Regions from separate parts of the Peribacillus sp. B-H-3 genome, predicted to be linked through region 2. Evidence: riboswitches for the same ligand, from Rfam matches in the RefSeq annotation. Region 2 holds a riboswitch; the other holds the start of a gene.
What was found. Region 2 has a riboswitch for S-adenosylmethionine ahead of ACN6MY_RS01215 (LLM class flavin-dependent oxidoreductase). Riboswitches for the same ligand answer to the same signal wherever they lie in the genome.
Positions count from the first base shown of each region.

Region 1: it holds a riboswitch for S-adenosylmethionine, as region 2 does, so the genes downstream of both, ACN6MY_RS15010 (Fur-regulated basic protein FbpA) here and ACN6MY_RS01215 (LLM class flavin-dependent oxidoreductase) in region 2, are expected to answer to the same signal.

Region 1 covers NZ_CP183879.1:2,999,327-3,015,598, forward strand. The annotation lists gene ACN6MY_RS14945 (carbohydrate kinase family protein) at 1-719, opposite strand, end outside; gene ACN6MY_RS14950 (spore germination protein) at 824-1,048, opposite strand; gene ACN6MY_RS14955 (DUF4064 domain-containing protein) at 1,582-2,007, shown strand; gene ACN6MY_RS14960 (hypothetical protein) at 2,346-2,834, shown strand; gene ACN6MY_RS14965 (proline iminopeptidase-family hydrolase) at 3,260-4,135, shown strand; gene ACN6MY_RS14970 (hypothetical protein) at 4,203-4,532, opposite strand; gene ACN6MY_RS14975 (STAS domain-containing protein) at 4,802-5,656, opposite strand; gene ACN6MY_RS14980 (amino acid permease) at 5,903-7,321, shown strand; gene ACN6MY_RS14985 (phosphatase PAP2 family protein) at 7,832-8,494, opposite strand; gene ACN6MY_RS14990 (YjcZ family sporulation protein) at 8,823-8,957, shown strand; gene ACN6MY_RS14995 (LysM peptidoglycan-binding domain-containing protein) at 9,242-9,877, opposite strand; gene ACN6MY_RS15000 (LysR family transcriptional regulator) at 10,192-11,076, opposite strand; gene ACN6MY_RS15005 (YeiH family protein) at 11,190-12,218, shown strand; gene ACN6MY_RS15010 (Fur-regulated basic protein FbpA) at 12,553-12,708, opposite strand; SAM riboswitch class I at 12,817-12,923, opposite strand; gene ACN6MY_RS15015 (NAD-dependent epimerase/dehydratase family protein) at 13,518-14,390, opposite strand; gene ACN6MY_RS15020 (hypothetical protein) at 14,651-15,163, opposite strand; gene ACN6MY_RS15025 (hypothetical protein) at 15,683-15,832, shown strand; gene ACN6MY_RS15030 (prohibitin family protein) at 15,816-16,272, shown strand, end outside.
Region 2 covers NZ_CP183879.1:267,008-283,279, forward strand. The annotation lists gene ACN6MY_RS01175 (serine/threonine protein kinase) at 1-243, opposite strand, end outside; gene ACN6MY_RS01180 (STAS domain-containing protein) at 1,121-1,939, opposite strand; gene ACN6MY_RS01185 (hypothetical protein) at 2,086-2,280, opposite strand; gene ACN6MY_RS01190 (TetR family transcriptional regulator C-terminal domain-containing protein) at 2,354-2,557, opposite strand; gene ACN6MY_RS01195 (hypothetical protein) at 2,556-2,861, shown strand; gene ACN6MY_RS01200 (DNA topoisomerase III) at 2,960-5,146, opposite strand; gene ACN6MY_RS01205 (ABC-F family ATP-binding cassette domain-containing protein) at 5,541-7,097, shown strand; gene ACN6MY_RS01210 (ATP-grasp domain-containing protein) at 7,180-8,130, opposite strand; gene ACN6MY_RS01215 (LLM class flavin-dependent oxidoreductase) at 8,169-9,218, opposite strand; SAM riboswitch class I at 9,318-9,424, opposite strand; gene ACN6MY_RS01220 (class I SAM-dependent methyltransferase) at 9,508-10,701, opposite strand; gene ACN6MY_RS01225 (response regulator) at 10,832-11,464, opposite strand; gene ACN6MY_RS01230 (sensor histidine kinase) at 11,457-12,503, opposite strand; gene liaF (cell wall-active antibiotics response protein LiaF) at 12,500-13,228, opposite strand; gene ACN6MY_RS01240 (PspA/IM30 family protein) at 13,327-13,971, opposite strand; gene ACN6MY_RS01245 (flagellar basal body rod protein) at 13,994-14,341, opposite strand; gene ACN6MY_RS01250 (phosphotransferase) at 14,597-15,505, opposite strand; gene ACN6MY_RS01255 (DEAD/DEAH box helicase) at 15,600-16,272, opposite strand, start outside.

The DNA of each region.
Region 1 (16,272 bases), 1.9 Mb from region 2:
TTGTTATTTTTTAAATACAGATCTGCACCGCTTCCTCCCTTTGTAAATACTACAGCTTGGACATCTCCTTTGAATAAAGAAGCAATTCCTTGTTCAACGTCTGATATTCCTGTAATGAACTCCAATTCTTCATCAGATAATTTCACAATATGTGCCATCGGGATAAAATCTAGGATAGCTGACCTGCACTCTTCAGGATCGTCCCAAAGAGGCAGGCGCACATTTGGGTCAAAACTGATTAAACTTCCTGCAGTTTTCGCCTGCTGAATCGTGTGAAAATGGGCCTGCTTCATAGGGCTTTCAACCAAATCAACAGAGCAAAAATGAAGTATATCACCCTTGTTATAGACAATACCGCTTATTTCATCTTTATTAAGCAGCAAGTCTGCAGATGGTTTGCGGTAAAAGGAAAAGTCTCTTTCCCCATCTTCCCTCAATGATACAAAAGCCAGGCCGGTATTGGCTTCACGTGTCCTTTTGATATACTCTGTCTCTACACCTGCTTCTTTCAAAGTTTCAAGCAGAAAATCTCCAAAAGCATCTTCACCGAGTTTGGTAATCATCGATGACCTGCCTCCCCATTTAGCTGCTGCAGCTGCGACATTTGCAGGAGCACCGCCCGGAGCACGTTCAAATGCTGCTACGTCCTTAAGCTCCCTCCCTTTTTGAATAGGGATAAAGTCAATTAACAGTTCACCGATTGAAAATAATGTTCCCATATTTTACACCCCGCCTGAATATTCTTATGTTAGCTACAACTATAAGTTAAATATTCAAATGTGTAAATTAACAGGGCTTTTACCAAAAGTATTTTAAGGATTGCTTACCCGTCATTTTTTTTTACTAATTCAGAAACGAACGTTTTCATACAGCAATACGCTGGTGAATAACTCCCGAATGTCTGGCATAAGCCAGCAATTTTAAAATTAGCTGTATGGCTGTTTTGGACTGTTCGGCCAAAATTAATATTCGCATTCCCGGAAATCTCATTAACTGCAAAATTCTCAACTTGTATGCTGTTTTTCATAATATTCCCCTTCTTTTCCATTGGCTATTTCGTAAACTTTGCTGCTATGGAACAAGGCGGCTGATCCCTCTCCAGGATGCTCGCTTTCCTTATTACAGGCGGTGAGCCTGCCTCAGCTGAGTCTCTCACCTTGCGCTCCAATCAACCTAATTTAAAAATGAGATCGCCTCATAGAACCATTAATAAACAACAATTTTTTAGAAAAGAGCCTTTCCATTAGTGTATGTACAACTTAATAATCTGTTTGATGAACATGTCTGTATTTTTTATAAAAACAATACAAGTAATGATACTTTCCCATTGTTTTGCATATACATGCTTGGACAGTCAAAATCATAACTCATCATAGGCTGATGAAACGGAATCTTCCATTGCTGCAATCTATTGAGAATATTAAATTTTATTACAAAAATTGGTAGTTTTATAACTGTTGTTATAATCAGAAAATATTTGTTAATAAGAATCTGATTGCCTTCTGCAGCTCAATTTCCGTCCAATCGCCATGAAAACAAAACCGTACACGCTTTAAAACAGTCATAAGGAGGAATCAACGAATGAAACGAAAAGCCGAATCTATTTTAGGAATTATAGGAATTGTCTTATCTGTACTTTTAGCCCTTTTAGGCATTTTGATGCTTGTCATCGACATTAATACGGATTTCCTGCAAAATCAAATTGACACAGCGGTCTCCAGTAATCCTTCCATTGATACTGCTGATCTGAATGAAACACTTTCTTTAGTGAATAAAATGGGCTGGATGCTTACAATTTCCTCTTTATTAGGAGCAGGCGCTGGCCTGGCGGGGGTTCTGTTTCTTAAAAGGCAGCGAATAAAAGTAGCTGGCTCGTGCTTTCTAATAGGTACTGCGGCTATTGGACTTATCTCCTTGGGAGTCGGGTTCCTTCCTGCTCTTTTGTTCTTAATTGCAGGAATTATGAGCTTTGCCCGGAAAGATAATAACGCATATCTTCAACCATGAATGATTCCTTTTAATAAATAGTCTCCATGACTCTGAAAAGTAAGTAAGCCTCTGCCGCACCTGCTGGCAAGAGGCTTATATTTATTTCCCTGGATAATCAGGAAGTAAATCCGTCAGAAGGAAACAGCATTCAAGTGAATGGCAATGCCACTTATCGCTGTCTGAACTGAGGGGTTTATTTTTACGAGTTGATAGCTCATTTCCAGAATCACTTTCTATGGATGTTTATGATCTCAAAACAGCCCAAAGCAAAGACTTATAAATCTTTTCCAGCATGCTGCATATACTGTAGCGTTCTTCTGCCTTACCCAAGTTTTTTTAAAAAGGAGAGATTACATTTGGCGAATCCTCAAGATTCAAGTGTCAGCCTGCCTTCTCCATCGATATGGTCCATACATGCTGACATTGCCGGAAGGCCAGTCATTTGGGGTTTTCTAACTATTAACTCGATAAGCGGCCGTAAGGTAAGCGGCACAATCAATTTTCGCGGTAAACCCCAGCCCATAGAAGGATATTGGAATGAAGGAGCTCTTCAGATTACGTTTAATTCTCCATATGCTTTCTTCACAGGAAATCTTACCATGTTTGATGACGCTCCTATCAGTACCCGCCATTTTCTCTTAAGCGGCCGCCTCGTCATGAAGCACCCATCGCCTCAAGCAGGGCAATCTGGCACATGGGTGGCTTCGGCTGATGTCAATACAAAACTTTATCCTGAGGCTGGAAAAAAACTTTTAGCTCAATCAAGCAAAACCCTTCCTCCAGTTGGTGTATTTTTAACGTCAGATTTAAGATATCGTCTTCCGCAGCAAAGCTCACGGATTTAACCGCGGTGCGTCAAGGCTATAAGAAAAAGTATAATGCGGTGTAATCAGAATAAAATATCCTGCCCGCCAAATACTTTTTCTTTTTTATTTTTTAGTTTCTTTTCAATTCAAAAACAGCTGGATTTTACATGCCCTCTCCTGCTTGTCTTCTTAAAGTTTTCCCTGTTATGATAGAAGAGAACATTTACATATCTAGGGTGAACAACAAGTTTACATAATTCAATTATGAAACACCCTTTACACAAACCTGTACTTCTAACAACCTTTATTTGACGGAATCGAAAACCTGAGAAATAGCCAAGAAAAAACACTTCAGCTTGTGAAGGCAAATTTTAGACATTGAACTAATATGTATGAAAATGAGTGGTACTCATGGGGCAATGGAGTGCCGAAGCAAAATGAAAAAAGGCAAAGGAGCGGATATTATGAATATTGATGTTGGATTTATTGAAGTACCAGGGGGCAAAGTCTGGTATCGTATAGCCGGTGGAAACAGCAGCAGTACTCCTCTTTTGGTTCTCCACGGCGGACCTGGTTCTGTACATGATCCGCTGACTGCCCTTGATGCAATCACTGCAGATAGACCTGTTATATATTATGATCAACTGGGGTCCGGGAATTCAGATCGGCCTTCAGAGCCTGAGTTATGGAATCTGAACCGATTTATCGAGGAGCTTGATTGTGTCATTACTTTTCTCGGTTTCCCTCAAGTCCACCTTCTAGGCCACTCATGGGGTACAATGCTTGCCGCTGCTTATTTATTAGAACGAAAGCCAGCAGCAGTCCAAAGTGTCATCTTCTCCAGCCCCTGCCTAAGCGCAAAACTTTGGAAAAGCGATGCTGACCGGCTGCTAAAAGAGCTGCCTGCTGAAATTACGAATACCCTCGCACACTGTGAAGAACACGGGACAACAGAATCAGAAGAATACAAAAAAGCGATGAAAGCTTATTACCAGGAATTTGTATGCCGGATATCACCATGGCCGGCAGTTTTAAAGAAAAGCTCTGAAGGATCGAACAATGAGGTGTATACAAGCATGTGGGGATCTTCAGAATTTTCCCCGACAGGCACACTCAAACACTTTGATGTAACAACAAAGCTTCATGAAATCAGTATACCTGCACTATTTACCTGCGGAAGATATGATGAAGCAACACCAGAATCTACGGCGTATTACCATACACTTGTGGAAGGATCACAATTCCATGTTTTTGAAAAAAGCGCACATATGCCATATCTTGAGGAAAATGAAGAATATTTAAGGGCAGTGAAAGAATTTTTGAAATATGTTGAAAAATAAAAACAAAAGCAGGCCGGTTTTAAAATAGTCCAAATTCGGCCTGCTGTTTCGATGAAACAACAGCACTTCAAGTTGTCCTGATTTTCAGCACATAGCAGGATCCGTCACTGGCAAAATATAAATGCTCTCCTGCTGTCAGGTTAAACCGGACTCTTTGCCTATCATATAACAGCTTTTCCTCTTGTTCGAAATTTTCCAGCAGTTCTTTCGCAGGATTTATTATAATATTTACACTGTAAGGCGTCGAAACAAAGCCTTTTGGGTTAGATGTTCTCCAAGGTTTCACTTCAGTAAGCCATTCACCTTGAAGAAGCACCGATTTTGCTGTAATTTTAGATTTTCTGGTTTGTACCGACCACAGCTGCTGGCAATTGCACCGATGTATTTTCCCCTTCATCTCTCGATACCTGCTTTCCTGAATTGAAAAAATCTGTTATTACATCCTATTCGGCCGTCTGTTGAAATATTTATGAATCATACTTAACTATAAATCCTTATAGCTGAATTGCGCTTTAGGCCATATTTATGATGGAGAGGCTCACGGCTCCCCTGCCTCATTTTAAATTGAACCGGCGAAGGATTGTGCTCCATTAGATAGCAGGATTATCAATGCGTTTTTGATAAACAAAAAAGCTGACAGGGAATATGTCAGCTTTTTAATATATTTTATTCTTGTATTGTAATAATATCTTTAACAGCAAGATGCAGACTGGAAAAGGTATGGATATCCTTGAAGTCAATGCCCAGATTCACCATGGTTTGTGCAATCTCTGGACGGATTCCTGTTAATCTTGCTGAAATTCCAACAAGCTTCAGGGATGCGATGACTTTAAAAATCTGGTCGGCAACCATGGTATCGATAATAGCAACGCCTGATAGATCAATGATGATGACCTTTAAATTGTATTCTGTACCAAGCGCTAAGGCCCGCTCCATTAGCTGCTGAGCTCTTCTGGTATCCAAGTCCCCCACAAGAGGAAGAACACCAATTTCCTCAGTGACCCTTACTAGCGGGATGGAAAGCTCATAAACTGCTTTTTCGGCCACAATCAAGCTTGCAGCATGGCTCCTGGCATAAGAAAGGCTCAGCCAGTGTACAGCCTGGTCTACAACTGAATCAAACCTGGAAATATTATTAAAAAAAGATTCTAAATCAAATTGGCAGGCAATCGATTCATCTTTTATAATTTCACCAATGGTTTTCCGGTAATACCGTACCTCTTCTATGGCTAAATCCAGCGGCAGCTGCATGTCAACCAGCAGATGGACAACATTGTCTCCCCACTTTTTCAGCTGTTCAAATGTATCTTGCTTATCTTTATAAATAGAATTTGCATATATTTCTATTAAATTTTCTCTCCATTTTTTCAAGGCTTCATTTACAGTGTATGTTCCTGTATTATCATTTTTCCGCTGCAGTGCAAGTTCTGCTTTTTTACTTAAAATGCTTTCTGTTATTCTTTGCAATTGCTTATCCATATTTACTACATTCATCATATCACCTCTAATATGTAAATTCATTCTAACATATCTGCTTATTGAGGTGCCAATCCTCTGGCCCTGCAACTCTCAGCCAATATCCCGGACATTCCTTCATCACTCTGCCAAACTAAAATATTTCCATTGACTTAAAAGCATTATCGCCGTATATTATTACAGGTAAATGAATAAATTCTCACACATTTAAACCACATACTATACTATTTGAACAAAAAACATAAATCTCCTGCTGATTACTATAAAAACAACTAGAAAGGGAGAAGCAAAATGAATAATAAAAAACTTGGTTTTTGGATTTTATCAGCTCTTGTTATCGGAAATATGGTGGGTTCAGGCATATTTATGCTGCCCCGATCCTTGAGCGAAGCAGCAAGCCCTGCCGGAGTTATGTCTGCATGGCTGATTACTGGGTTAGGCGTGCTAATGACAGCCCTTGTATTTGGAAACCTTGCTATTAGAAAGCCTGATTTATCCGGGGGCCCCCAAATTTATGCAAAGGAACTTTTCAAGCCTGGTTCTCAAGCATCAACCCTATCAGGCTTTATGTCTTCATGGGGTTATTGGATTGGAAACTGGGCAGGAAATGTTGCCATTGTCACCACATTTGCCGGCTATCTGAGCACGTTCTTTCCAGTCATGGTCAATCAGAAAGCTTTATTCACAATAGGAAGCTTCACGCTTAAGACCGGAAATGCCATAACTTTTGCAGTCTGCACCATCCTGTTATGGGGAGTTCACTTCATCATTTTAAAAGGGCTTGAAACAGCTGGAAAACTTAACTTCCTGGCAACAGCAGCAAAGGTAGCGGGATTTCTTCTTTTCATTATTATCGGACTATTTGCCTTCCAAAAAGCTAATTTAACTCCATTTGCCGCTCCAATAACGGGTGAAAATGGACATGAAGTCGGGATATTCGGTCAAATCAACCATGCGGCCGTCAAAACACTTTGGGCATTCATCGGAGTGGAATCTGCCGTTGTTTTTGCATCCCGCGCCAAAAGGCAATTGGATGTTAAAAGAGCCACAACACTTGGCATGCTTGTTGCCCTTGCTATTTACATTGGCATCAGCACGCTAGTTATGGGTGTTTTGCAAAATGATGTGCTTGTATCCTCCAATAAGCCGCTGATTGATGCAATGACTGCCATTTGCGGTCCTTTGGGCGGAAAAGTGCTTGCTGGCATCGGATTAATCAGCTTATTCGGCTCAATCATCGGCTGGGTGATGCTGAGTGCAGAGGTGCCATATCAGGCAGCTCGCCAAGGATTGTTTTTGCCGGCTTTTATGAAAGTGAATAAAAAGGGGATTCCTGTATTCGCATTAGTGGTTAATAACATTTTGGGCCAGTTGTTTATTTTTTCTACCGTATCCAATACGATTTCTTCCGCCTTTGATTTTATTATTATCATTGCAACCCTATCTTACCTGGTTCCTTATTTTATTTCTTCGGTCTTTCAGCTGAAGCTGGTGGTGACTGGTGAAACCTATCACACCCTAAAAAGCAGAATACAGGATGGAATCATTGCCGGATTATCAACCATTTACTCCCTTTGGGTCATCTATGCAGGTACAGCGGATCTTAAAACCTTCATACTTGGAATGGCACTGCTTGCCAGCGGCATTGTCTTTTATAAACGGATAACACCAAAAGCAGCTCCAGCCCCATCAACAAAGCTTTCTGCATAAACCTTAAGCGAAAGGGGCTGAGTTTTGAGGCTGAACGATGTAACATCTGCCCTATAGGCTTTGTTAAAATGCATGGCAGATTGGAACATGTACGGCTCCTGAGGGATTAGCTTTACATCCGGACAAGTGCATTATACAAGCTGTCAGGAGGCCCGGCGGAACGCCACCTGAGTTCTCCGCCTTTAGAGCTTAATTTTAACAGTGTTTAAAACGGCAAAAAGCCTCCGGGAGCGGGAGGCTTTTTCATGCTGCAAACCTTCAAAATATCATCAGTTATTGCCCTGCATCTGCTTAATATTTTCCAGCGCATCTTGCACTGTCTTGAACGTTTTCAGGTCTCCGAAGGTAATTCCCAATTCTATCAGCTTAATGGCCACGGCTGATTTTATTCCGGTCAGTATAATTATCAACAATCACTGCTTATTGCTCTTAAACCAGAGACAAGAGGAATCTTAAATAAAATATTTGGATGTCTGTAAGCCTATGTAGATAGGTATCTTCTCTTTAATATCACTCAATTTCTTTGTTCTTAATTCCCGCTTGACGATCTTTATATCTTTGAAAGATCCAAATAGAAACAGTAAGCCAAAAAATGCTGGCAAAATAGGCGCCTATTACATCACTTGGATAGTGGACACCCAGATAGATTCTGCTGATGCCAATTGCTAATATCATACAAATACTGAGGAAAACAAGAATTCTCCTTCCCCATGCAGAAGGAATATGCCGCCAAAGCAAAAATGCCAGAATACCATACAGAGCTACAGCCTCCATGCTATGACCGCTTGGAAAACTAAAGCCCTGGGCATCCGCAAGTCTATGCAGGCTTGGACGGGAACGATGAAATAACATTTTCAAAACCTGATTCAGCACAGCTGTGCCGCCAATGACTGCAATAAACAGAATTAGTTCAAGCCTATGGTGCAGAAACTTATATAATACTAATAAAATCAGGATGGAAAGAATCGCGACGATTTCAGTAGATCCAATCCAGGAAAAGAATTTCATGATCCCAGTCAGCCTTGGTGCTTCGAATCCCTGGACGAAGGAAATAATGGAATCATCAAACCCTTTTACCTTATCTCCATGAACAAAAATAGAAATCAGGCCAAATACAACAATTGAAAAAATGCTCACTGCATACCCTTTTGCTAATAATTTCTTTAAATTCATACTAACTCCTTCAAATTTGCATATTTCTATACAGGATTTTTTTTATGGATTTGTGGATCTTGCCTGTTTATTTCCGCTTCCGGCATCCGCTATGCCGCTGCATAGCCGCCTGCCACTTTTCAAGTGCAATTTAAATATCAGCGCTGAAAAAACTGATACATCCAGTATAGCCGCTTCAGCAGCCTTCTGCACCTTTTATCCTTCTAAATAAAACACTGAAAAAAATAAAAAATAGGTCACCGTCCAAACCGGATCTCTGTTTCTGACATAGGGTATATGGAGGAATTGCATAAGGCATTCTTCAAAAACTTATTAGGAGGAATTTATTATGTGCTTTGGCGGATGCGGATATGGGTATACTGCTCCAGTAGCAACTGGCGGTTATGGAAGCGGATTTGCACTTATCGTGGTATTGTTCATTCTTTTGATCATTATTGGTGCGGTGTGCTGGTCTGGGTATTAATTAATAAAAATCAACTGGACATGGAAGAATCCATGTCCAGTTGATTTTTGGTAGTATTCAGCCTTTTATCTTAATTTTAAAACCTGTCCTATGGATAAATGATCATTTCTCAATGAATTTATTTTGATTAAAGCTGCAACTGATACATGCACTTTTTTGCTGATTGCATTTAGGGTGTCCCCTTTTTTTACGATATATGTCTTTACTGCCGCAGGCTGGACTGGAACCTTTAATACCTGTCCAATCTTAAGAGCATCGCTTTTAAGGGAATTGAGCTTCTTTAGTTATGCAGAGGTTGTATGATATTTTTTTGCAATCTGATACAGGGAGTCCCCTTTTTTAACGGTATAGGTATTTTTAACCGGAGGTGTACTTGCAGTTTCATCGTCAAGCAAATATTTCATATCTTTGCTGAAATTTATATGATGCTTTACTTTATATATATTTGCCTCTTTTTTAAACAAGCTGTCTTGCTTTGTTATAAAGGCAACTGCTTTATCATTTGCTTTTTTATATTCTTCTTTTGATAAATCTTTTTGCAGATAATTAATTGTGTCCACTTCAAGGTTGTAGATGGTAACCAAGGTGTCATACAAATAGCCGTCCATTTTCTGCAGATCATGATTCAATCCAATTAAGTCTGACTCGTCGTCTATTGCTTTGTCCAGATAATTCATGTATTCACCATAAATGCTATCAGCCTCTTTTTCAGTTTTTGCAGGGTTCAGCCTGGTTTTATAGCTTTCGACTTTATGCAGAATTTTTGCATAATGAGCAGCGAACGTATTTATTACATTTTGATACTTCGAAGCTGAAACAGCTGCTGCAGAAGCATCAGCAGGCTTTACCACAGCCCCCCCTGCAAAAAATATAGATGCAGCTATCGCTGAGGCAGCCACTTTTTGAGACATTTTTTTCATAGTTAAAACTCCTATAGATACTGAATGTTTTTAGCAGCAATCATTCTCCAACTCTAAAATAATTATTACCCTGAAACTATAGCATACATGGAAGCCGCTATTACCTTGCTTTCTTCTTTTTGATATCGAAAACCAGTCTTAATCCTACAAATACTGCAGATTTGACAAACCAAGTTAAGATCCAGTCAGCAAGGATAATTGGCTTTATTACTGTATTGTTTAAATAAAATACATGGGATCATTTAAAATATGGAAAATGATTCTAACTGACGATACCATAAGGAAAAACATTTGAATATAGGAAAGTTATGCACTTATAATGTCAAATTAAATACTTTTTCCCTGAACATTTCCATCGCTTTGGAGGGTGCATGCTTCTTATGCCGCACAAAGGACAAATGCCGATTTAAAGGGCAGCCTTTAACCCGGCAAATATTCAACTCTCCCATTTCCAGCTCTCTGCCTACTGTCCAGCGGGATAGCAGAGAAATGCCCAGACCAGCCATAACCGCCTCTTTAACTCCCTGGCTGCTGCTGAAAATGAAGCACCGCTGCACAGTAATATTATTTTCCTCTATAAATCTGTCTGTGAAGGTCCTCGTTCCTGAACCTTGTTCTCTCATTATCCAAATCTGGTTTTGAAGAAGTTTCTTTTCAATTACCTTTTTTTGCGACAAAGGGTGTGCGGAAGGAAGCAGCAAAACCATTTCATCATCGAGGAAAAACTCTTTTTCGATATCATCATAAGAAGAATCACCTTCAATCAGCCCCAAATCCAATAAGCTCTCACGCACTCCGTTAAGTACTTCCTCTGTATTTGAAATACTGATTTCAAAATCTACATTGGGATATTGCCCGGTGTATTCAGCAACAATCTTCGGAAGTATATATTCTCCGATGGTAAAGCTAGCTCCAACTCTAATCATTCCTGTCACCTGGTTTGTCAGATCATCTATTTCCTTTTTCGCCTGCTGATGAAGGAAAAGAATTTGTTTGGCATGCTTATACAGAATTTCACCTGCTTCTGTCATTTGGACACGCTTTGGTGAACGCTGAATTAACTTGGCGCCCATTTCATGTTCAAGGTTTTTAATATGAACACTGACACTTGGCTGAGATAAATTCAAAAGCTCTGCAGCCCTGGAAAAATTCCTTAGTTCAACCACAGCTGTAAAAACCTTCATGGATTCTGTAATCATTGCAGTTCCTCCCTTCATTTTATTTTATCATTAGTTTTTTTAATGATTACTATAGATTAAATATATTTAACTTATGATACTAATACGTTTACAGTATACTTATAAACATCTGTTTGGAGTGGACACTATTGAAAAAATTATACGGCCGAAGCACCTCAGGTTTTTTCCTGGGTATAGGGCTAACCCTGTTTATTGCCATAGCTGCGAAATACTTATCGCAGCTTCCATTTTTGAGTATATTAGGACAATTAGTCATTAGCATACTGATTGGGGTCCTCTGGAGGGCGTCCGCTGCAGTTCCTCCAAATATTAGAGCAGGGACCAATTTTTCAAGCAAAAAATTGCTCCGGACCGGAATCATTCTGCTCGGCATGAGATTAAACCTGGCAGATATCCTGCATGCAGGGCCAATGGTGTTCTTACTTGCTGCAATACATATTGCTTTCACGCTAGCCGCTGTATACTCGCTGTCACGGTGGTTCAAAGCCGGGAAGGAGCTTGCCGTACTGACTGCTTGCGGAACAGCCATATGCGGTGCTGCTGCAGTAGTTGCAATCGCGGCCCAAATTAAAGCAAAAGATGAGGTAACTGCCATAGCAGCAGCTACTGTTGCCATTTTAGGCACCATTTTTACTTTGATTTATACCTTACTTTATCCAGTACTAGGCCTCTCACCTCATGCTTATGGAATATTTGCCGGCAGCACTCTGCACGAAATTGCCCATGTTATTGCTGCAGCCGCCCCTGCGGGAAAGAATGCTGTAGATTTAGCTGTCATCGTTAAACTGACCAGGGTAGCATTACTCGTTCCTGTTGCTCTTCTGATCGGATTTTTTATGAAAAGCAAAGCTCCTGAACAGAGTAAAAGAGACTGGAGAAAACTCCCTGTACCATGGTTTATTATCGGCTTTATAGCCGCAAGCTCCGTCCATACATTAGGGATTTTTTCTGATTATATATCAAGGTTTGCTGTTTTGGCGGCTTATATGCTTATTGCAATGGCAATGGCAGGTCTCGGTCTTAGTGTTGATCTCTCAGCATTCAAGCGGTTAGGGCTTCCTTCTTTCGCAGCTGGTTTAATAGGATCCCTCTTGCTTTCATTCCTTGGATATTATTTAATACACCTCTTCCATTTAGTTTAATTGCTCTTGCCTACACAGATTAACCTGTGTTGATTTAACCTTGTTGAATCTGTCTTGCCATAAACGACGGGAAAAGAAGGAATAGAATTGCTGAAATAACTGACCTATTAGGCTATCCCAAGAAATATGACAAGTGGCGGGGAGTAATGGGAATTGGTTCAACGAGGCCTTAAGGAGTCAAAAACATAGGAGGAACGCGCGTTAAATAACTGAATTCCTGCAAAAACACTTCCACATCTCTACATGCAGGGTTCCAATTTACTGAAAACACAACATTTATTACTGTGCCAACTTATAGTGGTACAGTAAAACAGGCATGTTCCCATTGAGCCCGTTATTCTGCACTTTTCCCAATAATATTAGCATATTCATCTTCGAGTTCCAAAAGTGTCAGCTGAAATAAATGTACGTTGTTTTTCTTATATATTCCATGATTGATCAAGGTATCAATCAAACAGCTTTTCCTCGCTTCTGCTGTTTGGTTAGCCATAGAGTTTCCAGCTCCTTTCTCTGTATTACATGTAATGCAGTCTTGGTGCCAAAATAAAAGCCTCTTCTTACAAAATGTAAGAAGAGGCGGATGCACAATGATATTCTCTTCTTATCTTTCAAGCATACGCTTGCTGGAATTGGCACAGTACTCTATAAAGGAGTCCGCTGCCGAGGTTTCACAGGGCCTAGTCCCTCCGCCTCTCTTGATAAGCCGGTATGAAATTATGGAGCAGTAAATTCTTATGTTTTTGCTTTTCTTGAAAGCGGCAGCAAAGGGAAAACATCTTCACTAAGTAAAGAATAAAGATTTGCTTTCTTTGATCTTCATTCTCTTTGTCTTGATTGTTTGAGGAGAAAATCCCGTATTATATTATTTCTTTTTATCTTTGTTAGAAGAAAAAAGCATATATATAATATTAAAGACTAACTCGAATGCCATTATATTTTACCCCTTTGCTTTTTGGAATTTCTTAGTATGCGCTTTTACATTCCTTATAATAAAAGCACGGCATTCATCTGTCAATACTTTTTGGCAGGACTTTTTATTCTGTAAATTTTACTACTCAAAAATAGCCTTCATAAACCGCGAGGCTGCTGCGATTTCCTTGTTGGCCTTTATATAAAAAGGCTGTTTTCATACAATTTTTCTGCTGCAACAGGGCGGCTGATTTCTGCACCATAGACCCGAATTTAAAATGCAATCGCATCAAAGAACTCCTCAAATAACAGCAATCTATAAAAAAAGAGCCTAAAAAAAGCCGGAAATCTCCTTTTTTTTGAGAAATCAGGCTTTTTTCATGTACTTATTTATTTTCGGTGCACATCATGAATTAGCCCCGGCAGCCACACATTGACATCAGTAAATGCAAATCCTAGTTCTTTTGCTTTTTTATTGCTCATTACCCATGTAACAGGTAAATTATAAGGTGATTCATTATCTTGATTTTTTTCATCTGCAAAAATGAAGCTTTTTCCAGTTTCGTTTTCGATAAGCCCCAGCATTTCCCTTAGTGTAAGATGGCCGTTTGAAACTGCATTAATTGGGCCTTCAATCCCAGCATTTGCGGCCCAGCATAGAAATTCCCCAGCCTCTTCTTCTGTTATGAAAGAAATAGCGGCTTCAGGATTACTGAAATATATCTCTTTCCCTGCCTCAATTCTTTCAATATGAAAGGTTAGCCGATTTGTATAATCGTTCATTCCCTGTACAATAGGAAACCTGACACAAACGGTTTTGAATGGGGCTTCCTGGCAAAACACCGATTCTGCCTGCCTCTTACCTTCGCCATAAGAAACATCTTGGTGTTCTTGCGGAATATTATAATGATAAGGATCAAAATCACCTTCAGAAAGCATTTCTTCTGAAAACTCATACACTGACATGGAAGACGTGAATATGTACTGTTCTGTTTTATCAGCAAAAACACTGATTGCTTCCCTGGCATCTTTAGCTGTATAGCAAATCTGATCAAAAACAACATCCCACTTGCCATCCTTGAAGGCACTGAAAAAGCTGTTTTCATCATTTCTGTCAAAGGAAATAGTTTTAACTTTATCTCCAAAAGAAATTTTGCTTTTACCCCTTGTGGCAACCGTAACATCCACTCCTTTTTCCAAAAGAGCGCTTACTAGCCGCTTTCCAAAAAAACGTGTGCCGCCAAGTACCAATGCTTTTTCCATATCCTTCTCCCCTGCTTTCAGCTTAATTGTATTTTTCATTTATGCATATAAACCTGAGAAATCTCACTTAATATTCAGTTTATTCAAAAAATAGCCCTATGTCCAATTGAGATCATTTCCGGCACCATTAACACCCAGAAGCTGGCAGTCTATTTGAAATCCCACAAGTTAGTTCGCTTACGAATACTGCCATCTGCACGATTAATAACAAGATGGCAAAAAAAAATCCCGGATGCACCAGGATTTTTTAAGCTTTATAATCAGCCGTTTACTTCTTTATTCAAGCTTGGCTTAAGCAGCTTTGCATCTTCAAATACTTTGCCCATTTTATCCTCGCCCTTTGTGAATGTTGCATTTGCTCCATCAAGCGCGGGTGCAGATTTTTTAAGCTCGTCTGCTTTAGTTTGATAAGAATCTGTAAAATCTTTAATAGCTGCTTCTAAATCATTGCTTTGATTTTTTAATTCAGCCGGTATTTTTATTTTTTTCAGTTCTTCAGCAACAGCTGCTGCAGAGACTTGTGCGCTTGTTTTCATCTTTGCATCAGATTTATCTCCTGATGCTTCGTATGTATTCAAGTCAGCATCCTTGCTGTTAATAGCGTTCGCTAGCTCAGAGTAAAGATGAACAAGTGATTTTTTCACTTTTTGCTGATCTGCAGCGCTGTCTGCAGAAGATTTCTTTTTGCCGGAATTTCCTTCATCCCCCGAAGAACAAGCCATTAAACCAATAGCCATCATAAATGCTGAAAACAAAATTAAAAATTTCCTCATTTTGCAGCTCCTTTTTAACGTAGTATGTATAAGGCAATATACCGCCCATAATTACTTTTTAAGGGATATCGAATTTCAGAAAATTACATTTATTATTCTGAGATATAAATGATTAATGTTTTATCTCAGAATATTCTTAATGTTTCACCCTTATTATGCGTCAAAACAGTATGTAAACCTTTACTTCACTATTATAGAAGGTAGAATTCACAATTTCAATCAAAACTTTGATAATATAGTAATTTTGGAAATTTTCGATAATTCCCATTCTTCCTTCTTGTTCGCTACTGAACATTGTCATTTGGTTTTTTTGCTGACTCAGTGTTTTTTCTGTAAACCATTACAAGTAACCCATGCCACTGTATTTCTGTGATTTCCTCACATAAATAAATGTCCTCTGCATATCTCTTAATCTAGCCATAATTATCTTTAGTGACTCCTGTCCATTTATTATCAATTTTCTAATGCTAATGACTTTTTTTCCATTTAATGCAAGAATGATAGTGGGGGGCGATTTCATTGAAGGTGCTGATTGGCTCAATAATTGTTGTTTTGCTGTTATGTTTGGGAGCTTGGCTGATCATTTCTCCTGCTTTCACAAAAGTCGGGGATACAGCAAAGAAGATGAAAAAAAATTTAGAGGAGGACAAAAATGGAAACGAAAAATAAAAAAGGATTAAACCGCAAAGCACTTGGCGGAATCATTGTTGCTGTCGCTTTAGTCCTTGCGCTGGGAGTTACCGCATTGTTTATCCAGAAAATCCCAAACGGGTATGTTGGTGTTGTATACAGCCCAAATGGCGGCGTACAAGATAAAACGCTTGGCCAAGGCTGGCACTTAGTAGGGCTGTTCGATAAGGTTACTGTTTATCCTGTCAGAATGCAGACAGTAAATTACAGGGATATTCAAGTCGCTACATCTGATGGAAAAAATGTAACCATTGATTTTGCATATAATTACAATATCCAGCCTGACAAGGTGGTAGGCGTTTTTAACAAATTCGGCCCGATAGATGTGGAGCAAATAGAACAATCTTACCTAAGAACAAGACTATGGGATGCAGGACGGAAAGCAATCGCAAAGTATTCTGTCATCGATACATACGGAG
Region 2 (16,272 bases):
GCGATCAACGGCATCTTTTGGGTTACCTGAAAATTCCAGCGTTTTGGCTCCAGCATATTTGACAAAAAGCTTTTTATTGTTAATTTCTACTCCAAAACAAATATTCCCAGAATCCTGTTCATCGAATACACAAAAAATATCCCCAATTTTTTTTAGCCATAAAAAATCATGATGCTCTTTTAACTGGAATCTCACTCTGCCAATTTCTATCGTATATCGGCTCTGTTGCTCTATATATCCCAAAATTATATTCCTCCTATTATTTAGGTAACACGCAGTTTATAGGGGAATGATACGCTTACTCTCTAATCAATTTAACCCCATTAAGTATAATTGCCATTTTCATAATACAACGCCACCTTTCATTTCATTAATTCAGGCATTAATGCCTCTAAACTTATTTATCGTTATTCGAACTGTGTTTGTTTCAGTAAGTTTTTCATCATATAATTTATAAATTATCATATCTTCGTTTTCTAAATTATACCGTTTAATTTAAAAAGGCTGCTTTCGTAAACTTTGTTGCTATGAAACAAGGTGGTTGATTTCCGCTCCAGTGTGCTCGCTTTCCGCGGGGCAGGCGGTGAGCCTCCCTCGGCTGCGCCTGCGGGGTCTCACCTGTTCTGCTAATCCCGCCAGGAGTCTCGCACCTTACGCTCCAATCAACCTGACTTGACAATGGGAACGCCTCACATAACAAATTAAAAAGACAACAATCTTTAAGAAAAGAGCCTTTAAAAATTACCTCTAAAAATTTAAAGGTTTGATTGATGAGTCTCATTGCTTTGTTCAATTAAGCTAACTTCAAAATAATTTAAAGAACAGTTACTTGCAAAGTCTTTTATTAAAATTTCCATAAGACCTCCAAAACTTCTGGCTTTGTAAAACCTTATTTGCACTTATATTTATCCAGCACATACGAATCACTTATAAGGTGAAAATTCAACACCCCTTAGCTGTTATCCTTCTTTTCCAAACCTGCACTTTATTCGAAAAAAACCACTTCAAAAAACCGCCCATAAAATCCAGGCGGTTTAATCCATTTCTAATATTTAAGCTTTCTCGCTGACCATCCCAGGTTTGTCTGAAGCCCTTAGAGAAAGAGGCGGCTGACTTAATGCTATACAAGTTCAAGGTTTCTTTTTATATTTGCATTATTGAAATCAAGCCCCAGCTGAATGGCTGTTTGAGCGATTTCCGGCCGGATACCGGATAAGATAGATTTTACTCCAATTAACCTTAGCGCTTCGATTAATTGAAAAATCTGTTGGGCAACCATGGTATCCATGATGACTACTCCAGATAAATCAATATACAGCAATTTAATCAGCTTTTCGGCACATTGTTCCAGTGTATTTTCAAGAATGAATTTGGCCCTTGCCGTATCAATATCCCCCACTAGCGGAAGCAAGGCGGTCCTGCTGCCAATCGGGATGACAGGAGAACTCAATTCATTGATCATCCTTTGCTGCGATTCGAGCCTTTTCATAGAATAATTATGATTTTCCTGTACAAACCAAATCATGACCTTACTAAATATTTTAATAACTTTCCGTTCCCATGAGGAAATTGCATCCTCTGGATATTTCCCTTTATGAAGTGAAAAGAATTGCTGAAGCAAATCCAAATACTGTTCCTGGGTCCTGAAAAACTCCCTCAAAATGAAATGGATAGGCGTACCTAAATGCTGGTCATCCTGGGCAATTTCCAGAATCCAGGATTCGAAGTTTTCTATAAAACTAGATTCATCTTTTATAAAAAGATCACAAAAATGAATATGAAATTCATAATTTTGCTGTTTAACGGCTTTAATAACTTCAGGATCAGTAGACGAATATACACCAGCGGGATCGCTTTTATCCAAAGAAGCATACCATTCTTCGGTTAAATCCCAAGTTTTCTCCAATAAAAATTCGTGCAGCTCTTTATTTGCGTCCATTTTCTACCCCCGTCAGTTTTATTTCTAATAAAAATCATACCATACAATTATTAACTCTGTTCACTAAAATGTATGCTCAAACTATCAAAGTAAACTGCTTGATGGCAGGATATAAAAACACCCGCCATAGCGAGTGTTTGTTTTATCTATTTCACATCTTTATGGTTGAATATTTCATAAACTGATTGGCAGATTGCCTCATTGGGAGTTGACCCATAATACGCCGCATGCTGTTCTCCGCCTTTTCGAAGCTGAGCTATGGAGCGATAGGTCTTCCCATCCAGCTTCTCCAGACTAATGTCCAAAAGTTGCCGATTAACAGCCAGCAGTCTTTTTCGCATAACACCATCTCCTTTCATCCTTACTTCCCGTATAAGCAAGTTATGAAACTTAGTGCTGCCAAGGATTTCCCTTTCAAGAATTTCTATTGCAAAGACTTTCTAGATGAAGTGCAATTACAGCCTCCATAAGCTCTGGTGTGACTTCATCGCCTTTTTTCAGGTGATGTAATGCTAATCCATCTATAAGAGCATACAGCCGCTCCGTTTCTCCTGCAACTATATTCCATGCCTTATCTGCTGTATATATTAGTGTAACAGCAGGGTTTGGCCATTCCATGATTAAATGGATGGATCAGAGATTTTCATATTGGATGGCTGATGGTCCCATACCGGAAAAAGCTCCTAAATTCGGAACCGGGCATGCACGCGCTGAACGCATAGGATGGCTCAGGCACTTTTTATCCTGGATGATCGGCATAGCACTGATGTACGGAATGATTCTGTATATTGGTGATTATGACAGTACTGAAGAAATACAGAAGCTAATTAAATGGTGGTCTATTGCTCTTGCAATCGACTTTCTATACAGCTTCAGCTATTCACTTTGGCCCAGGCGTAAGAGAATGGATGATAAGGCATAAAGGCTTTTCCTCTAAGTATCACATTCTATAGAGCCCCCGTATCGTCCGTAACGCGATAAAAAAGGATAAAGCAAAAATTGCTTCATCCTTTTTTGGGGTTAATCAAACTTTAGTTTAGCGAGTGCATCGGCAAGAGCAGTATTGATTGGTTCATCTTTATTTTGCTTGTTCAGATAGCTTGATACGTCTTTTTTGGATGCTTTTTGGTCTTTGCCTTCGCCTCTTCTTTTATTAAAAGAGGAAAGCTTCTCATGATAGCCGCACTTGCAGACAAAGGTCTGTGCCTCGCCCTGGCCGCGCATCTCCATCTTTTTATGGCATTGCGGGCATCTTGCGTTTGTAGCCCGGGACACACCTTTTCGGTATCCGCACTCCCTGTCCTGGCAGACAAGCATCTTTCCTTTTTTTCCATTTACTTCAAGCATCAGTTTTCCGCAATCAGGACATTTAGTTCCGGTCAGATTGTCATGCTTGAACTTCTTGCTGCTGTTTTTGATACCTGTGACTATATCCTTGGCATATGCCTTCATCTCGCTGATGAAGGCCTGCTTAGGGAGCTGCCCTTTTGCTATAGCTGTCAGCTTCTGCTCCCACTGGGCAGTCAGGGCCGGGGAGCACAGTTCATCCGGTGCCAGGTCAAGAAGCTGTTTTCCTTTGGAAGTGACAAAAATCCCTTTTCCTTTTTTCTCAATTAAGAAGGTATTGAACAGTTTCTCAATCACATCGGCACGGGTAGCAACGGTTCCAATGCCGCCTGTTTCACCCAGGGTCTTTATGAGATCTTTTCGTTCTCCGCTCATGTATTTCGATGGATTCTCCATGGCAGAAAGCAGGGTGGCTTCATTCAGGGGCTCAGGCGGCTTTGTTTCTCCATTTGTCATAGAGAGGTTTGTAATCTTCAGCACATCGCCCTTTGCCACGGACGGCAGCATTTGTTCAAGGAGACCATCATTAGAGTCTTCTTCATCTGTTTGATGATCATATGCTTCTTTCCATCCGGAATGTAATGCCACTTTGCCTCTGGCTGCAAAAACTTCTCCTCCGATTATTGCTTTAATGGTTGTCTGCTCATATTCAAAAGGAGGCAGGAGCACAGCAAGAAATCTTCTGACAACCAAATCATATATTTTATATTCCTTGTCGCTTAATTTACTCATGATAGGCGTTTGTTCTGTTGGTATGATGGCATGGTGATCTGATACCCTGCTGTCATCAACAAACGATTTGTTCACTTTAATGGGGCTTCTGAGAATTTTGGAAGCGAGCATGGCATACGGCTTCACCCTTACAGCTTCAAGCCGTTCCTTTAAGGTATCCACAATATCCGAAGATAAATGCCTTGAGTCGGTTCTCGGATAGGTTAAGGCCTTATGGCTTTCATACAGCCCCTGCATAATGGACAGTGTTTCCTTTGCAGAGTACCCGTACTTTTTATTCGCATCCCTCTGCAGCTCCGTCAAATCGTAAAGCTGTGGAGCAAAGCTTTTTTTAGTCGTCTTATCAACGTCCGCCACCCCAGCGCTTTGGTTTCTTGCTTTAGCCAGGATGCTTTCTGCTTTCTCTTTTTCAAATGTTCGGGTATCCTCTGTTTTTCCATCCTGCCAGACCAAATTCATATTAGAGGCCACAGCTTTTAGTCCGTAATAAGGCTTCGGGCTGAAGCTCTTTATTTCGTCCTCTCTTTTCGCAATCATGGCAAGTGTCGGGGTCTGTACCCTGCCGCAGGATAATTGGGCATTATATTTGGTCGTAAGCGCCCTTGTCGCATTCATGCCTACTATCCAGTCGGCTTCTGCCCTTGCAACCGCAGAAGCATAAAGGTTTTCATATTCCTTTCCATCCTTTAACTTGCGGAATCCGTCTTTGATCGCTTTGTCAGTCACAGATGAAATCCACAGGCGCTTGACGGGCTTTTTGACATGTGCCTTCTCAAGAATCCATCTTGCGACAAGCTCTCCTTCGCGGCCGGCGTCTGTCGCGATAACGACATCCTTAACATCTTTCCGGTTCAGCTGGGTCTTCACTGCCTGAAACTGCTTGCCGGTCTGTTTGATGACTACCAATTTCAAAGAGTCGGGCAGCATCGGCAGGTCCTCGAGCTTCCAGGCTTTATACTTTTCATCGTACGCCTCAGGATCTGCATGGGTAACTAAATGTCCCAGCGCCCAAGTGACAATATATTGATCTCCTTCAAAAAAACCGTTTCCTTTTTTATGGCTATTCAGCACTTTAGCTATATCTCTTCCGACTGAAGGTTTTTCAGCCAGTATAAGTGTTTTACTCATCATAACATCCTTTCAATTTCCTGAAATGCAAGAAATGTTTGTTCCCTTCCATTATCTCATAAATTGCTTTGGAGAGCGACGATATGGGACGGAACATACATGGCTCTCAATAACTTTTGGCTCTGTTAAACTTGTCTGCTGATTTCCGCTCCAGAAGCTTCCTTTCCGGGGGCAGCCCGACGAGCTCCTCGTCGCCAAGCGTACCTCAGTAATCAGCAATTCACATTTACAAAGCTTATGATTCAAAAATTATTTCCCGAGAAATTTGTCGATTGGTGCTTCCGTGCTGTTTCTGATATTTTTGGGCGAGCCGGCAAGCAAGGATAGCAATCTATCACGGATTTTAGTAAGATGGACTATGGATGTTTTAATAAATATTGGAGGTTCACAAATAATGAGCTTACTTTCTATAGATAAATTGGGCCATAGCTTCGGCGACCGTACATTGTTCAAGGATGTTTCCTTTCGTTTAATGGCTGGTGAACATGTTGGCCTGGTCGGTGCGAATGGCGTCGGCAAGTCTACTTTAATGAATATCATAACCGGACATTTAATTCATGATACAGGGCGGATGGAATGGACTCCGGGCGTCGTATACGGATACTTGGATCAGCATACCGTGCTTACGAAGGGAAAGACCATCCGTGATGTTTTAAGAGATGCCTTTCTTCCGCTGTTTGAAGAAGAAAAGGCCCTGAATGAAGTCACAGAGAAAATGGGGACGGCTTCTCCCGAAGAGCTTGAAGAGCTCTTGGAACAGATGGGTGTCATTCAGGACAAGCTGGAAGCAGGCGGCTTTTACAATCTTGATATCAAGGTAGAAGAAGCTGCACGCGGACTTGGTCTGGATGCCATTGGACTTGACCGCGATGTTTCTGCTCTTAGCGGCGGGCAGCGGACTAAGGTTCTGCTCGCCAAGCTTTTATTGGAGCAGCCTGAGGTCCTTTTATTAGATGAGCCTACCAACTATCTGGATGTCGAGCATATCCGCTGGCTAAGCAGCTATTTGAAGGAATATCCGCATGCCTATCTTTTAATTTCCCACGACACGGAGTTTATGAATGGCGTAGTTGACGTCATCTTTCATCTCGAATTCTCCAAGCTGACTCGTTATACAGCTACCTATGAAAAGTTCCTGGAATTAGCTGAAATCAATAAAAATCAGCATATCCATGCATATGAAAAACAGCAGGAATTCATCAAGAAGCAGGAGGATTTCATAGCTAAAAATAAGGCACGCTATTCAACAACGGGCCGGGCAAAGAGCAGGCAGAAGCAGCTTGAGAAAATCGAACGGATCGACCGTCCGGAAACGGCCATGAAGCCTACCTTTGATTTTAAAGAGTCACGCGGAAGCAGCAGGTTTGTGTTCGAGGGGGAAGCATTGGAAATTGGATATGACCGCCCGCTTTTCCCTAAGCTTACAACAACGATTGAGCGCGGCGACAAAATTGCAGTCGTCGGAAGCAACGGTGTCGGAAAGTCCACTCTATTAAAAACCATACTAGGAAAAATCAAGCCCATTAGCGGCAAGGTCATCCTTGGCGATTTCCTTTTCCCTTCTTATTTTGAACAGGAAGTAAAAGCTGCAGGCACCACGCCGCTTGACGAAATTTGGAATGCATTCCCGAGTCTGGAGCAGCCTCAGGTAAGAGGAATCCTTGCAAGGGTCGGCTTGAAAAATGATCACATAACCCGCCCGCTGAACCAGCTGAGCGGAGGTGAACAGGCAAAGGTCCGCTTATGTAAGCTAATGCTGACAGAAAGCAACTGGCTTTTGTTTGACGAGCCGACCAACCACTTGGATATTGTAGCTAAAGAAGAGCTTAAGCGCGCCATGAAAGCCTATAAAGGCACTATTGTCCTTGTCTGCCATGAGCCTGACTTCTATGAGGATTGGGTGACAAAGGTATGGAACGTGGAAGATTGGGCGAATGAAGCCCAAAGCTGACTCTTTTATAGCCTTAACTGCTATAACAAAAACCATCTTTGGGTGCTCCAAAGATGGTTTTTGTTATAGCAGAATTTATATCTTATAAACGGGCTGGTTCAACTATTTTCAGTTCTTTACCCAATAGCCTGGCTAATTCCAGCATGCCAAATTTCCCTGCCGCTTTTTCTGCATCGCTGTTATAATTTGTATTTGTATTAATGTCATATGTGAAGATTTCCCCTTCACTGTTTCTGATAAATTCAATCCCGGCAACAGCAATTTGATTTTCTTTCAGGAAAGTTTCGTATTGCTCGATAATGGGCTCCCGGAAGTCTTCAATAACTTGGAACTTAGGCTTTTCAGGAACTTCCTCCCCAACAGGGCAGAATAAATCGCCAATCTGGCATGCGTCCGCCGGGCACAGCTCAAAGCCCTCAGAAGTGTCGACACGGACAGCATACACAAATTTTCCGCCAACAAATTCACAGCGGGTGATATATGGCTCAGGGGATTTGATATATTCCTGAATCAGTGTAATGCCATCGACCGGTTCTTCAAAATCAGGGCCATCCACATATTGCTTCAGTGCATCAATGGAATGGAACAGCTGAACACCAAGTCCCTTTCCGGCACGGTTATGCTTGGTGATAAAAGATTCTGCACCCAATTTCCCGGCTGCTTCTATAATCATATCTCTCCCGGCTGCCGCTATGGTTTTAGGTGTTTTAATGCCGTGGCTGGCAAGCGCGGTGTACTGATTGGCCTTGCTCACTTCCAATCGGAGAGCCCGGCTGCCGTTCAGGACCTTCCGTCCGTGTTGCTCAAGCCATGCCAAGACTGCCTCGGTAAGCTCAGGCGCAAAACGGTGACCCCTTGTATGGGAAGAAGCGCTCATCCTGCTGTAAAATACGCCCTCCGGCGGCTCCTGGGATAAATCCACCAGTCCGTGGTCAAGATGCCACTCTTCATAAGACAGGTTCAGTTCATTCAATCTGTTTGTCAGATGCTCTGTCCATTCGCTGTTTTCGTGAATGATGTATATTTTGCTCATTATTATAGCCTCCTGTTATATAGCTCAAAACTTGACCGTCAGGCTTTTGTTTTTTGGCGTTTTTTCTCCACAAGCGGTTTTACCTTTTTCGCGAAACGCTCCATTTCTTCCAGCTGCGGTGAAAACTGAAGCAAAAGCAAATCTATTCCCGCTTCTTCAAATTCAATGATACGATCTGCAATCTGTTCTGGAGTTCCAATCAGGTTCGGGCGCAATCCCCTGTTGGAAACAGAATAATCATAAAGCTTGACCTGCTGCTCAAGCTGCGATTTATTGACGAAATCATTATATCCGGCATATGCGTTTGATTCTTTTACATCCGTAATTCTCTTAAGTTCTTCCTGTGCTTCTTCTTCACTGTCCCTGCAGATAACATAGGCGGCCAGTCCAAAAGAAGAGAATGGCTGTTTTCCGGCTTCTGCCCGTCTTTCCTTCATTCCTCGAATTTTAGCGCTGATTTCTTCAACTGTTCCGCCGTGCATCACATATGCGTCACATTTTTCAGTTATCACCTGCTTACCGCGTTCACTTTCACCGCCGGCATATAGGATTGGATTAGGCCGCTGCACCGGTTTTGGGTTTAAATGGGCGTCTTTGATATCATAGTACTTTCCCTTATAGGAAAAGGTATCTTCTTTCCATAAGCCCTTAATAACATCAATGAATTCTTCCGTGCGGTCATATCGTTCGTCATGGGCCGTAAAGATCCCCCCATACTGGCGAGCCTCTTCCTCCCACCAGGCAGAAACAATATTCAGCGTGAATCGGCCATTGCTGATCTGATCGATATTCGCCGCCATTTTTGCTGTAACAGCCGGATTATGGAATCCAGGCCTGACTGCGGTCATAATTTCAATTTTTTCGGTCACTGCAGCAAGCCCTGCTGCTGTAGTCCAGGCCTCAAGGGAGTCTTGTTCAGGCCCTTTTATATCATTCAAGTAAAGTTCGGCAATCAATGTCGTATCATATCCCCACTGTTCTGCAGCCTGGATGACAGTCTTTGCATATTCAAAAGTTGGCGGCATGTTTTCATTATCTACATTCCGAAGCCATCCGCCAAAGATGGGTAGCCAAAATCCAAATTTCATCTCTCTATCTCCTTTTCCAGTCAATTCTGCCTGCATCTTGAATAAAAGAAAACAAACAAAAAAACTTCCCCCGATAAGAAGAAGTTTCGATTTATCCCCTGCTTATCTGCCAGAGTGCATGACTCTGCTGGAATTGGCACCATTCTGACTATGTCAGCGGCTGCCGGGCTTCAAAGGGCCAGTCCCTCCACCTCTCTCGATAAGTACTATTCAATTTTTACATAAATTAATCCTACTACGAAACTTGGTAATCCGTCAACTTTATTGTTAGATAATTTTCAATAATACATTAATATGTTTTTTCACAGACAAGTGTGTAGGTTTTTGGAAGCCCGATATCGTGGATTTTATGATTCGGCTCCTCCTCCAGCACCTTAATAACAAGCCCTGATTGGCCAATAGCCGTAATCAGCTCGCCCATGGACCATTTTCTTTGGACAACATTTGACAGGCTTTCCTGCTCTTGCTCGGGCATATGCTTGGTAAATGCCACTCTATTATTTTCTATCTCTGGATCAAAATAATTGCCGGTTACTTTATGTTTTTTTCCTGAAGATGAAATCAGCTTTGTCGAAATAGGATGAAACTCATGAAGGACAAACCTTCCGCCCTTCTTCAGCAAGCCCCCGATAACCTCTGCTAACGGCTGGAGGTCGATTACATAATGCAGAACGCCAAGCTCCATTAAAACAAGATCATATTTTCCGCCAAGCTCTGCTTGAGGCAGCGAAAGAACATCTGAAACGATATAGTTTATATCGACCCCGCAGGAAGCAGCCAGTTCTTCTGCGAATGCTTTATTTTCTTTTGAAAAATCAGCCACCGTAACCTCTGCACCCAGTAATGCCAGTGCTGCTGCTTTCACTCCATTTGACCCCATCAAATGGGCTACTTTCTTTCCATTAAGTTCACCTAAATACTTATAGAAGGGATGCAGCCTCCAAGCAGGGTTCTGCCTGATTTTTTCTGCCATATCTTCCGGGCGTCCGTACCTGTTAATAAGCGCCAGATAATTATTCTGGTTCCAGGCCTGCTCATTATGCTCGGTGAACCCCTGCTGCTGCTTCAATAGATGGGCGTGGATGCTGCTGCTGAATCTATTCATTTCTTTATCATATAAATGGCTGTAAAGTGAACGGCACCAGATCTCTTCGCCGCCATGCGGAATGGCTATCCGGTATGGATCCGTTTTAACAGTGGTATTGTAAAAGAAGCTTATTACCGCTTCGATATGGTTGATCTTAAGATGAAACTCTGCCTTTTCCGGCGTTTTCACGAGTTGAGAAGGCTGGAAGGTTTCAAAAAGGCTATATGCCTGCTGAAGCAGATCCCATTGTACGCTTACGGTTATTTTATCTTCATCCTCCAGAATGACCCCCTGCAGCAATAGTGCTGAAGCCCCGGTAAATTCATAGGGTATTCCCGCATGGTTTAAAAGAGAGCCTATTTGAAGGATGTCAGTATAATAAGTGTTGTCTTCCATATCCTATCCTCCATTTTTGTCAAAGCCTGTTTCGTTTTCATCCTGCTATAGCGGGTAATATATTTCCGCTTAGAGAATCTTCATTTTATGTAAGAGACCGCCTTTTATAAAGAGTCTCCAGTTTTCCCTGTTATTTCACCAGTGCATGCTTGAATGCATAAATGACGGCCTGTGTGCGATCCTGCACTTCCAGTTTGCTCAAAATATTGCTAACATGCACCTTTGCGGTTTTCAGGGCGATATATAGTTCGTCTGCGATTTCCTGATTGGTTTTCCCCTGTGCTATCAGCAGCAAAATTTCCATTTCCCTGTTTGTGAGCTGTTCATGGAGAAGCCGCACAGCTGGTGTTCTCATTTTTTTCATCATTTTGCCTGTAACTTCCGGTTCCAGCACGGAATGGCCATGGTAGGTAGAACGCACTGCCTCTGCTATATCACTTGCCCTGGAGGTTTTCAGCATATAGCTGTAAGCTCCTGCTTCAAGAGCTGGGTACACCTTTTCATCATCCAGAAAACTTGTGACAATAATGATTTTTGCTTCCGGCCATTTTTCAATAATCAATCTGGTTGCCTCAATCCCGTCCATTTCTTTCATGACAAGATCCATTAATATAATATCCGGCCGCAGTTCAAGTGCCAGCCTGACTGCTGCACCGCCATCATCTGCCTCGCCGATCACTTCTATATCAGCCTGCATAGATAAATAAGAAGATACCCCTATTCTTACCATTTCATGATCATCTACAAGCAATACTTTAATCAATATCTTCACCTCCTGTAGAAATTAATGGCACTTTTACTTCGAGCCTTGTTCCTTTATTGATCACACTGACTATTTTCATTGTGCCGCCAATTTCCGCTGCACGCTCCTGCATATTATGAAGCCCATAAGAACCTGCTTTGGAGTTTTCTGAGCGGAAGCCGCAGCCGTCATCTGCAATTATAAAGATAATCAGGCCGTCTCTTGATATTAATGAAACCTCAAGTGATGAAGCTTTGGCATGCCTTAGGGTATTGGAAACAGACTCCTGAAGAATGCGGAATAAATGATCCTCTATCCCCCTGTCCATGGAAACAGGCTCTATCTTCCATGTGATTTTCATCGGAACTTTTTGAACGAGCTCCCCAAGCAATGAGGTAATGCCCTCTTGCAGGGATTTGCCTCTTAGCGGCACCGGGCGCAAATGAAGGAGAAGTGCCCGCATTTCAAGCTGTGACTGATGAATGACACTCTCTGTTAGCTTAAGCTGCTTCATTTCATTGCTGTCAGTATCCTGCCTGCTTTCGGTTATGGCTGACATGAGCATCGAGGCGGCAAACAGCTGCTGGCTGACTGAATCATGGAGCTCCCTTGCCAGGCGGTTTCTTTCCTGCGAAATAATTTCCTGAATATATTTTTCCTGATCTTTCACTTTTTCATTGGACAGCTTTTGAACCGATTTGGCCCGTTCAGCGATATGCCGGCGCACATTTTCAAGCTGTGCTGAAATTCTGGCAAACTCCTGGACTTGTGTGTTTCCTTCAAAGGAAGATGCAGAGCCTTGTGATATTTTATATAACTCATCCCCCACTTCAGCAAGCTGCCTTTTCCAGTAAACACCCGAAATGGCTCCATAGAGGACACCAAGAATAACACTGGTAATCGGCAAAAAGAGCGCAAATGGGAAATTCATGATTTTCCTGTTCCATAACAGTGACCAATCGGACAGCGGATATATAAAAAACACAAGCGAAGGCAATAGGATCGACATAGCGAAAGAAATGGCCGCACTCCTGATAATCTGCCGGATAAGAATGCTCATATCCGCTTCACCTCTAAATCTCCGATAAGCAATGAGGTGATGATGGCAATTTTCTGTTCTGCCTCATTAAATCCAGGTGTCTGGAAGGAAAGAATACTATTAAAAATTTTTCTGTCCTGGTTATTGAAAACCGACGTACTTCCAGCAATGACAGAGTGGTGAATGCTCACTTCCATATCATATGGAACTAAAATGCGGACATTTCCCGCAATACCCCGGATGGAAATGAAGGTGTCTCCTTTAGGAAGAATTGTATTGCTCAGATCAATGACAGTATCACCAATCCCGGTCTGTATGTTCACATCATTCCATTCATAAACATGGTCAGGCGTCTTCCTGCCTCCGAACAGCTTGTTTTCAAAAAGAGAATTCTTCTTGATCAGCGGCTCCTGGCCGCAATTCTTAGACTCTATCAGTACCGGATTGATATGATCCGGATTCTTTTTCGATTGATAAAAAGTGTATAAAAGATAAGCAAGAATAGCTAAAATAAAAAATTTAAAGACAATCATCTGCAGCACAATTACAACCGTACTGAATAGACCTATCCAAAACAGCATTTTCCCTATTGCACGATGATACTTTTTTTTGCCAAGGTATAAGCACCCGAAGGATAGAGGAAGTGAAATGAATAAATCCCCATCAAAAAATACTAATTCTAAAAATAGCAGTACAATGCCAGTTAAAAAAACCCAGCCAATCCACTCTGTTCTATGTCTATTCATCACAGGGCCTCTCCCTTCGCTGATACTGCTTTTTTATTGCTGCATATATTTCAAAGAGGCGCAGAAATCTGCGCCCCTTTAAGAATACCACGATTGCTTTAAGAAATAGAATGGGTTTCTTTATTTTTCAATTCCTTTTCAAGGCGGGCGATTCTGCCGTCAATGGTTTGATGGTGATAAGAAGAATTAACCGTATCTTCGAGCCTCTCCAGATATTGTCCCATTTCTTCAAACCGCATAAATGGCTTTTCCGCATTGCTTTCTGTATCCAGCACGCTATTGATTTTATAATGAGCTCTAGCAGCATTCTCGCGCCCCATCAGTTCCAGGCGTTTGATGTTCATGTCTTTTAATTTATGCTTCATTTCTTCGTATTTCTGTTCAAGCTCCTGCAGCTGATTCTCTGCATCATGAAGTGCCGTTTTTAATCGCTCTGCACGCTTTTCGTATTGATCCATTTCACGCTCAGCAAACTCCTGCAGCCCGGTTTCCCCGGCCTTGGCAGCTACCTCTGCCTGATGCTTCCGTTTATCGGCCAAATTAAGCGCATATGCCAATTCCCGTGTAAACTCTTCCTTCAGCTGGTATTGGCGTTCTACAAGCTTGCGCACCTTTTCTGTTTCCTGTTCACTTTGGCGCATATATTGATTCAAGACAGCAAGAGGATTCTTCTTTTCCTTTTGATCCAGAAGTTCATGAAAATCAGCAGCAATTGTCTCTTTTATTCTTGTAAATACGTTCATATTTTTTCTCTCCCTTATCACATTAGTTTTTATTTAAATCCGCCCATTGTTTCTCAAAATTAATAAAAGGATCTTTTTCTCCGCTAACTTGCTCACTTTTTGTTTCATTCCATTTCTTATAAACAAAATACAGAACAAGGGCAGCGGCAATGCCAATAACAGATGGGATGTTGGCTATCGCTCCAGAAAGTGCAACGAGGGAAATAATTGCCCAAATTACCTTTCCCCATGCGGATTCTGCTTTAATAAACTGTTTGAACACAAAATATAAAATCACCAGGCTTATTGCCAAACCAGCCAGCGGGCCAACATTCGCCAGCAAAATTATCGCCGCGATAACCCCCGCAGCTGCTAATCCGAATTTTTTCATTTATATATTCCTCCTTTCAATCTATACTCCAAGTTTACCTGCCTTTCCCCTTTTTCATAATGAGCTCAGGCCATATTTTCACATAAGGCTTGAGGCGTATTTGTAAGCGAATACGCCTTTTTCTATACTATTAAAAAGCACGGAAAGACTACATACCGCTTCCCTGTATTTTGCGAAGGCTGCCATATCTTAAATTTTGATTTATTGAAGCGGAAAACAGCCAACAAAAAAACCCGGCATCCGCCGAGTTATGTTTCAATCAAGCATTGACAGCTTCAGTCCTTTTCTGGCCAGTGCAATAAGATGATCATCTTCTTGATCATGGCCGTAAAGGAACAGGTTAATAAGCGTATATACTGACTTGAAGCGTGCTAATATTTCTGTTTCCCTATCTATTTCTCCATAAATCGAGAAAAACTCTTTGCGTGCATCTGGAGGAAAATAACTATAAATAAAGGAAATGTCTACTGCCGCATTTCCTAAATGAACATCTCCCCAATCTATGATTCCATAAAGCATGCCCTTTTCATCTAAAATGACATTGCGGACATGGATGTCTCCATGAACTAATTGATTTCCACTATTATTATTTACTGTTTCTGCATGAGACAGGTACTCACCTGCTATTTTCGCGTCATCTGTGTATCCGGCATCAAAGAGTTGTTTGATATTGGATGCGAGCTTTTGCTTTCGCACCTGCATATTAATTCGTCCCATAGAATCAGGCAAAACTCCCAGGGCACGGGCCCTTTCTTCAGGAAAATCATGAAGAGCTCTTAGAAAATAAGCCAATTTCCTAGCTGAAACAGCCCGTGCCTGGTGTGATTCATTTACAGGCAGCTTCCCCTTTACAAGACGGTAGCCTGTAAAAGGAAAAGCGAAACTTTTTTCAGGCTTTCCAAAAAAAACGGGCTCGGGTATTTTTAGAGGCAGCACTGGACCAAGAGCAGGGAGCAGCCTATTTTCTGTGCTTAACAGAGGCACAGCGATATCACGGCGCGGAAACCTGAATACATATTCGCCATTTACTCCAAAAACAGTATTATCAAATCCTTTGCCCAGTATTGTAACATTCGCTGGACAAAGCTCAGGAAATTGATGATGAATAATGCTCCTTGCAGTTTCAGCACTAACCGGATATTCGGCTTGCCATGGTTTGTTCATAGGCATGCTCTCCATTCATGTTTTTTTCAAAGTGGCCCTGTTAATCTTTTCCGGTGATCTCTGCTGACGCGCCGTTTAACTGGCCAAAAAAATCCTATCTGCCTCTGCGGCCGTTTCCGGTTCTATCCGATCGTCCGCTTTCCCTGCCGCGGCGGCCTTCAGGGCGGGCACTTGAGGTTTCCGGCCTTTTCCTCCGGTCCTCACTGCCATTTCGCTTATCGGCCCTGCGCTGGCCGCTGCGGGATTCTGAACGGGAACTATCGCCATCAGTGCGGCGGCCCCGGCTTCTCTGGCTTCCGCTGCTTTCACGGGAGAATTCTTTCCGTCCTCTTTCTCCTGATCCCTGTCTAGCCTTTTTTTGCACCTCATCCGGCTGATTCATATGAATGCCTTCTATTTTCCTTCTCGGAATTTTCATGGAAATGCCTTTTTCAATGTCACCCAGAAGCTGAAGGTCTTTGGTAGCGATAAAAGTTACAGCCAATCCATTCTCACCGGCTCTCCCAGTCCGGCCGATTCTGTGGATATAGCTTTCAGCATCCTCAGGGATATCATAATTAAAAACATGTGTAATTCCTTCAACATCCAAGCCGCGTGCTGCGACATCCGTCGCTACCAGATATTGAATGGAAGCATTGCGGAAATTCTTCATGACACGCTCTCTTTTTGCCTGGGAAAGGTCACCATGAAGCTCCTCGGATTTATAGCCTGCCCCCTTTAAAGCTTCATTCAGCTTTGATACTCTCCTTATGGTCCTGCAGAAAATA